Methanococcus voltae: one gene and its partners. The main gene of each other region encodes a partner of the protein of the gene in region 3 in a complex. Links are inferred from orthologs where the notes say so. Each region holds a gene or a part of one and is shown on either strand. Other genes may lie near its edges.

Evidence for each region. Proteins that work in one complex are often made in the same cells at the same time.
Region 1: J3E06_RS00855 (region 3) and rpl7ae share a complex: the UniProt entries of both Methanocaldococcus jannaschii proteins name them as parts of the 50S ribosomal subunit. The link is inferred for Methanococcus voltae from one-to-one orthologs.
Region 2: J3E06_RS00855 (region 3) and J3E06_RS06320 share a complex: the UniProt entries of both Methanocaldococcus jannaschii proteins name them as parts of the 50S ribosomal subunit. The link is inferred for Methanococcus voltae from one-to-one orthologs.

What each region holds. Positions count from the first base shown.
Region 1 is NZ_JANUCR010000004.1:212,580-215,274, reverse strand. It holds rpl7ae (50S ribosomal protein L7Ae), read right to left. Parts: upstream 1,678-2,695; coding sequence 1,324-1,677; downstream 1-1,323. Other genes in the region: glmM (phosphoglucosamine mutase), read right to left, coding at 2,012-2,695; J3E06_RS06315 (30S ribosomal protein S28e), read right to left, coding at 996-1,226; J3E06_RS06320 (50S ribosomal protein L24e), read right to left, coding at 673-864; J3E06_RS06325 (DMT family transporter), read right to left, coding at 1-296. UniProt on the Methanocaldococcus jannaschii protein: Multifunctional RNA-binding protein that recognizes the K-turn motif in ribosomal RNA, the RNA component of RNase P, box H/ACA, box C/D and box C'/D' sRNAs.
Region 2 is NZ_JANUCR010000004.1:213,064-216,006, reverse strand. It holds J3E06_RS06320 (50S ribosomal protein L24e), read right to left. Parts: upstream 1,597-2,943; coding sequence 1,405-1,596; downstream 1-1,404. Other genes in the region: glmM (phosphoglucosamine mutase), read right to left, coding at 2,744-2,943; rpl7ae (50S ribosomal protein L7Ae), read right to left, coding at 2,056-2,409; J3E06_RS06315 (30S ribosomal protein S28e), read right to left, coding at 1,728-1,958; J3E06_RS06325 (DMT family transporter), read right to left, coding at 138-1,028; J3E06_RS06330 (class I SAM-dependent methyltransferase), read right to left, coding at 1-14. UniProt on the Methanocaldococcus jannaschii protein: Binds to the 23S rRNA.
Region 3 is NZ_JANUCR010000001.1:205,632-208,648, forward strand. Bases 1-2,738 are described here. They hold J3E06_RS00855 (50S ribosomal protein L30), read right to left. Parts: upstream 1,733-2,738; coding sequence 1,268-1,732; downstream 1-1,267. Other genes in these bases: secY (preprotein translocase subunit SecY), read right to left, coding at 1-207; J3E06_RS00850 (uL15 family ribosomal protein), read right to left, coding at 789-1,220; J3E06_RS00860 (30S ribosomal protein S5), read right to left, coding at 1,893-2,558; J3E06_RS00865 (50S ribosomal protein L18), read right to left, coding at 2,568-2,738. Also shown: more of J3E06_RS00865, read right to left, coding at 2,739-3,017.

The sequences.
Region 1 (2,695 bases), on a different replicon or contig from region 3:
GCGGCACCTGTTGGTATGTAATAATATGCCATAACTAATGATAAAGCCGCAGCTACATAAAATAACGCTCCATAAAGTGCTATATCAAATATTTTGGTTGTAGTTATTTTTTTATCCACTTTTTTTATATTTAAGTATGCGCCCAAAAAAATGGCTGCAATTAAAAATCTGAACAATATAACCGTTGTAGCATTAGAACCGCCATCAAAAGCGATTAGTGCGAAATAAGGCACCATACCATAAGAGCCTGAAGCCAATAAAACATAAAGAATTCCTTTTAAATTAGATGAAGACATTAAATTACCTTTTTTATTTTATGAATTGATTAAATAACGTTTATAGGGTTAAAGATTATAAATTATATATAAATTGTAAAAATAACTGAAAAATTCTTAATTTTAACGAGTGTTAAAGATTTTTAACTTAACAGAGGTTAATTATCAAGATTAATCAATAAAAAATAATATTCATTCGATATAATCATACGAACCATCCATTTAGATATATGATATCATATCTGTAAAATATTAACAATATTAAATATTACTAATATTACTAATATTATTAGTATTAATAAAAGGAAAATAATAATTTAAATTTAAATTAATTTAGTTATTTAATATAGTTATTTAACTTAATATTAACTTAATTATTTAACTTAAATTATTAAATTTATTGTTGTCCTTTTGTTATTCTTCTGAAGATGTTTGTCCATCTTAATCTTCTTCCTACTCTACCGAGTTTGAAGTTTTTTTCACATTTTGATGAGCAAAAGTGCATAATTGAACCATCTTTTTTAACGTATTTTTTTCCGCATCCTGGTTCAATTTCACCTTCACAAAAGCTACATGTTTTCCATTCCATTTTCATCACCAAGTCGGAATTGTCAGTAATTGAACATAAACAATTGGTAAACATATTAAAAATATTTAATGTTTATAGTTTAACTACTGTATGATATCCGATTATAAGAATATGTTAGGATTGTTATCCACTTATCTTCTTCTTTTTCCTAAAGGTTTTGCTTCTCTCTCGGTTTCTCTTAACATAATAATATCGCCGAGTTTAACTGGACCTTTAACGTTTCTTGTTAAAATTCTACCATTGTCTTTTCCACCTAAGATTTTACATCTTACTTGGAAAATTTCGCCAGTAACTCCTGTTTTACCATTTACTTGAATGATTTCAGCAGCTACTGCCTCTTTGTATACCATTTCATCAGCCATTGCTAATCACCTAATTTGTGCTTATGCTTCGTGTTTCTAATTAATATAGATAAATTCATAAAGCAAATCTAAATTAAATTAAATTAAATTAATTAAATTATGCTTTTAAAGCGTTAACTTTTTCAACTAACTCGTTTAATCCTTCAGCATCTTCGGTTTCGATAATAGCAATTGCTGATGTAGGAACTTCTAAGTTTGCAGCTTTTCCTAAATCTTCTTTTGTAGCGCAATATGTGTATGCGATACCTTTTTCTTCACAGATAGCAGGGATGTGTGCTACGATTTCTTCAGGTTGAACATCTTTAGCAACTACTACTAATTTTGCTCTACTTCTTTCTACTGCTTTGGTTACTTCGTTAGCTCCTTTTTTAATCATAGTAGCTTTGGAAACTACTTCAGCAGTTTTCTCTTCTAATTCTTGTGGTACTTCAAATTTTACATAAACAGCCATATTATGACCTCCTTCACTATTTAAAAAAATTTTTTTTATCCGGATGGCACCCACTCGTATCATCATGGTATTATTAAAAGAGTGGTACACTACTATACTATACAATAGTATATAATATTTACGGTCAAAAAGTTAAAAAATAGTAATAATTAGAAATAATTAAAAATAAATAATGGTATTAATTGGTATTTATCAATACTCTACATATATTTAAGAAAATAAATTATATAAATCAAAAAAATGTTTTTAATCGATTTTAATAGTATATTCTTCTTATTATTTTATTATTATTTTATTATTTTATTATTTTATTATTTTTATTATTTTTATTATTTTAATTTAAAAAATTATCCAATAACTCTTTTGATTGATTAAATAACTCTTTTGCAACTTTTTCATCCTTTGCTTCTACCCTAATTCGAATGTAAGGCTCAGTGCCGGACGGTCTAATTAAAACCCAAGCATCTTTATCTTCGAGGTCAAACCTTGCACCGTCAAGGGTATTTGGTACACAGTTAAACAATTTTTCGCCTTCTTTTGCAACTTTTTGCATTACTTCGCTTTTTTTATCATCACTACAACTTATTTTTTCACGCATATTATCATAAGCGGGTATTTCATCCATTATGTCACATAATTTTTTATTAAAGTGCTCCATCATTTCCAAAAGTCTTAAACCGGACAATATCCCGTCAGGGGTCATATGTATTCCACTGTGTATCCAAGTACCGGAAGGTTCTCCCCCAAATTGAACATCTTCCCCGTTTTTAGCTAATTCTTTAATTTTATTCGATACAGCAACGTCTCCAACTTTTGTACGCATAATTTTTATAGATTTACCTTTTGAATTAGCGTTTACATATTCATCGAGTGCAATAGATGCATCAATTGTTGTAATTATGCTGTTTGTATCCGTTGTTTCTACAATAAATCGAGAATATGCGGTTAAAAGTTTATCAAAATCCGTTATACGTCCTTTTTCGTCAATTGCTATCATTCTGTCGGCATCACCGTCGTG
Region 2 (2,943 bases), on a different replicon or contig from region 3:
GAAAAATAGTGCATAGTTTTACCTTTTGAAATTTTAAGTTAATTTAATAATATATTAACTTAATTTAATTTAATTTAAGTAATTTAGAATTATTTAAAATTAATAAGTAATTATAGTATAAAAATATTTTATAGAAATTATTTAATTTTACTCTTTCGTTTTTCAGAATAGGTTAACAAACCTACAGACATTAAAACCAAAAAGGTACCTGAAATCATTGAAATATTTAAAGATTCACCCAATAGTAAAACTCCAATAACTACACTCACAATTGGCTCCATAGTACTTAATATAGCTGCGTTAGAAGCTCCTATTTGTCCTACACCCCTTAAGAACAATATTAAAGAGATTGCAGTTGAAAATATTGCTATAAATGCCATAGCACCCCAAGCCATAGGTGTTAAATTTAGTGCAATTCCATTTGTAAGGAATCCATATATCAAAAGAATTGCAGATGCTGAAACCGTTAAGTAATAAGATGATACAATAGCATCTGAACACGTTAATTTACCTTGCCCTGCTGCTACAATGTACACCGCATACAATACTCCAGATATTAAACCTAAAAATATCCCGTAAGGGTTTAAAATTCCACCCTCGCCATTTGCTAATAATACTACACCGATTATAGAAAGTAAAAGGCAAAATATCTTTTCAGCGATTACTTTTTCTTTAAATAACGCCACCATAATTATTACAACAGAAGCGGGGTAAACAAAGTGTAAAACTGTTGCGGCACCTGTTGGTATGTAATAATATGCCATAACTAATGATAAAGCCGCAGCTACATAAAATAACGCTCCATAAAGTGCTATATCAAATATTTTGGTTGTAGTTATTTTTTTATCCACTTTTTTTATATTTAAGTATGCGCCCAAAAAAATGGCTGCAATTAAAAATCTGAACAATATAACCGTTGTAGCATTAGAACCGCCATCAAAAGCGATTAGTGCGAAATAAGGCACCATACCATAAGAGCCTGAAGCCAATAAAACATAAAGAATTCCTTTTAAATTAGATGAAGACATTAAATTACCTTTTTTATTTTATGAATTGATTAAATAACGTTTATAGGGTTAAAGATTATAAATTATATATAAATTGTAAAAATAACTGAAAAATTCTTAATTTTAACGAGTGTTAAAGATTTTTAACTTAACAGAGGTTAATTATCAAGATTAATCAATAAAAAATAATATTCATTCGATATAATCATACGAACCATCCATTTAGATATATGATATCATATCTGTAAAATATTAACAATATTAAATATTACTAATATTACTAATATTATTAGTATTAATAAAAGGAAAATAATAATTTAAATTTAAATTAATTTAGTTATTTAATATAGTTATTTAACTTAATATTAACTTAATTATTTAACTTAAATTATTAAATTTATTGTTGTCCTTTTGTTATTCTTCTGAAGATGTTTGTCCATCTTAATCTTCTTCCTACTCTACCGAGTTTGAAGTTTTTTTCACATTTTGATGAGCAAAAGTGCATAATTGAACCATCTTTTTTAACGTATTTTTTTCCGCATCCTGGTTCAATTTCACCTTCACAAAAGCTACATGTTTTCCATTCCATTTTCATCACCAAGTCGGAATTGTCAGTAATTGAACATAAACAATTGGTAAACATATTAAAAATATTTAATGTTTATAGTTTAACTACTGTATGATATCCGATTATAAGAATATGTTAGGATTGTTATCCACTTATCTTCTTCTTTTTCCTAAAGGTTTTGCTTCTCTCTCGGTTTCTCTTAACATAATAATATCGCCGAGTTTAACTGGACCTTTAACGTTTCTTGTTAAAATTCTACCATTGTCTTTTCCACCTAAGATTTTACATCTTACTTGGAAAATTTCGCCAGTAACTCCTGTTTTACCATTTACTTGAATGATTTCAGCAGCTACTGCCTCTTTGTATACCATTTCATCAGCCATTGCTAATCACCTAATTTGTGCTTATGCTTCGTGTTTCTAATTAATATAGATAAATTCATAAAGCAAATCTAAATTAAATTAAATTAAATTAATTAAATTATGCTTTTAAAGCGTTAACTTTTTCAACTAACTCGTTTAATCCTTCAGCATCTTCGGTTTCGATAATAGCAATTGCTGATGTAGGAACTTCTAAGTTTGCAGCTTTTCCTAAATCTTCTTTTGTAGCGCAATATGTGTATGCGATACCTTTTTCTTCACAGATAGCAGGGATGTGTGCTACGATTTCTTCAGGTTGAACATCTTTAGCAACTACTACTAATTTTGCTCTACTTCTTTCTACTGCTTTGGTTACTTCGTTAGCTCCTTTTTTAATCATAGTAGCTTTGGAAACTACTTCAGCAGTTTTCTCTTCTAATTCTTGTGGTACTTCAAATTTTACATAAACAGCCATATTATGACCTCCTTCACTATTTAAAAAAATTTTTTTTATCCGGATGGCACCCACTCGTATCATCATGGTATTATTAAAAGAGTGGTACACTACTATACTATACAATAGTATATAATATTTACGGTCAAAAAGTTAAAAAATAGTAATAATTAGAAATAATTAAAAATAAATAATGGTATTAATTGGTATTTATCAATACTCTACATATATTTAAGAAAATAAATTATATAAATCAAAAAAATGTTTTTAATCGATTTTAATAGTATATTCTTCTTATTATTTTATTATTATTTTATTATTTTATTATTTTATTATTTTTATTATTTTTATTATTTTAATTTAAAAAATTATCCAATAACTCTTTTGATTGATTAAATAACTCTTTTGCAACTTTTTCATCCTTTGCTTCTACCCTAATTCGAATGTAAGGCTCAGTGCCGGACGGTCTAATTAAAACCCAAGCATCTTTATCTTCGAGGTCAAACCTTGCACCGTCAAGGGTATTTGGTACACAGTTAAACAATTTTTCGCCTT
Region 3 (3,017 bases):
TGATGCAGTAACAGTCTGCCAAAAGTCAAACAATGCGGGAATTTCCGAACCGCCAGTATAAACATCTATTGTACCCAATATGAAATATAATAGAAGTACAATTCCTGTCCAGTAGAGTTTACCTTTAAATGATATATCCCTATCAGGTCTCTTAACTTCCGGTATATATTCTAAAACGGGTCTTATTTTTTGAAGAAATGATTCCAAAATATCACCCAATATGATACATATTGTAAATTTGTGAGATTTAAAACTATAAGCTTAAAAATTATATACAACATTCGTACATTATTATGCCTACAATATATTAAATTACAATACGGGTTTTATTTATGATTTTAATTATAAATTATGTATTCATAGATTAATAGTTTATAATCTATGGATTTAGTTGTATAATCTCCTAATTACATCAACATACAATTACATAGTATATTAATATAACGATTTAAATCTAAATTAATTACCAAATATTATTAAAAATATTAACTTATTTTTAACTATTACAAACACTATAAACAAGAATATTAGATTTAAACCTTTTAAAAGAGTATTCACTAAATTTAAAGTTGATAATACACTTATTTTTTAAATTAAATGGTAAATATCTACAAATTCCATAAAATACTTTTTTAGCGATACTTTTCAAAAAAAGCTTTTTTTCATAGATTTTTGCATAGTATTCACTATCATAAAAAATAAAAGCCAAAAGAAGAATTATTTGAATGCTAATTCTAATTTTATGGTTGTTATTCTTAAAATTTTTAAGAATAAAACGTTTTTCAGAATTATAATTCAACAGCTTCTCCCCCTGCTGCTTCTAATTTTGCAACTGCATTTTCTGAAAATTCTACTGCTGAAACTGCCATAGCTAATGAAATTCTACCTTTACCGAGTATTTTATCAAAACCTAAAGCTGCTGCATCTACAACGATTTTGTCGCCGTCTTTTTCGAATGCGTCAATGTTGCTTAAAACATATTCTTGGAGTTCTCCAACGTTGATTGTTTTCAAATCTTTGATAAGGCTTGCGTGTCTTACAAATCCACTTCTTCCGAAGTAGTCAGGGTTGAATTTACAGATGCTTAACCATTTATGTTTCTGAACACCTGCGTTACCTCTACCCCCTCTGTGACCTGCGCCTCTATGCTTTTTAGCTTCTCCATAACCGCAAGTTCTGGAGCCTCTTAATTTAGTAATTTTTTTACTTTTTCTAATCATTAAGACCACCTTAAATTACAAATCTAACTATAACTTAAAAAAGTTAATTACATCATCTTTATAATTAAATCGTTTATTTTTCCAGCTCTGTAACCTAAGGCTCCACCTACTGAAAATGGCCTTTTGATTCCTTCTTTGTCATATCCTTTTCTTGGAGGGTGTAATCTGAATACAGGTTTTACTTCTGTATCTTTTAACTTGATTTCGCCAGCCATAACTTTTTCAGCGAATTCTGAAACTGATAAATCTGTAGATTCTTTAACAATTTCTTCACTTACTCTGTTATTGCCTGCTAATCTTCCTCTTTTCAAGATTAACTTTTCAAAGGTTTCGTTGTCAATTTCACCGTAGGTTACGAAATCCTTAACCTTTTTAACCATTCCAATGTAGTGTTCATTTTCTGGAACGATTACACAGTGGTTTACCTTGTGGAGTCTTAACATTTTTAATGTATCAGCGATGTCTCTTTTTACGCCAACGCTTCCTCTTACTCTAATAACTGCGTAAGCCATGTTTTCACCATTGACCTTTTTATAGGCATTATATGAATTATCCGCTAAATTTTAAAATAAATTCAACCAAATATCATATAATTTATTGATATATTTAATAAAAATTAATTATTACACCAAGTATAATAATTAATTTATCGTTTTTAGATTATCGAGCTAATTAGTAAACTTTACCTTCTTTAAGACCTAATTTAGCCTTTTGAGCAGGTAAACATTTTACAAAGTTTAAGTTGTTTAAAGAATCAAATACAGCTAATGCAAAGTTGTATGTTGTTCTTGTGTCTCCGAATGTTTTTGTCCAAACATCTTTAACACCAGCAAGTCCTAAAACTGACTTAGCAACATTACCTGCAACTAAACCTACACCTCTCGGTGCTGGTATGATTTGAACTTTAACACTACCGCAATTACCGTCTGCTGTGAATGGAATTGAGTGTGGTCCACCGCAACCGCATTCCCACGAACCGCAACCTACTCTAACTCTAATGAGTGATAATTTTGCGTGTGCGATAGCTTTTCTAATAGCTGGGCCAACTTCTTTAGCTTTACCCATGCCTACTCCAACGTAGCCGTTTTTGTTTCCAACTACTGCTGTAGCTCTGTATCTTGCCCTTCTTCCTGACTTGTGCATTCTTTGAACTAATTTAACGTCCAAAACTTGCTCTTCAAGTTCAGGTAAAAGTACATCAACAATCTCTGGTTCAAGTATAGGAGTACCTTTATCGATGATTTCGTCGATTGAGGTAATTTGCCCTTCCTTTACTAACCTACCAACTTGAGTTTTTGGTTCCCAAGCATCGGTGTTAAATCTTCTTTTTTCAGCCATTTTATCACCTTACAAGCTAAGGATTTTTTCTTTTATTTCTTCAAAGTGTGCTGGCAAATCTTCAGGGTTTAAACCTTTTTCTAAGTACTTTGAGAATTGTTTCTTGTAAGCGTCTTCGTCTTCAGCTTTTAAAACTTTTGCATATTCAGCGATGTGAGCACCTGAAAGTCTTTCCTCATTACCGATGATTTCATCACCGTGTGGAATTTCTAAGCCTGCATCAAGAGCACCTTTTAAAACTGCGAATATTGCAGCTCCTTTTGTAGCTCTGTGTAAACCTTTATCGAGTACTGCTTCTTCAACGCCTTCTTTTACAGCTTTTTTACCAATCAATAAACCTGTTAAGTACGCTGTTGGTAAATTACCACAGTGTCCTTTATATCCTAATTTAACAAGCTCTTTTGAATGTGCTGAAGCTAATATGATATCTCCTTTCTCATCGTAAGCTACTATTTGAGC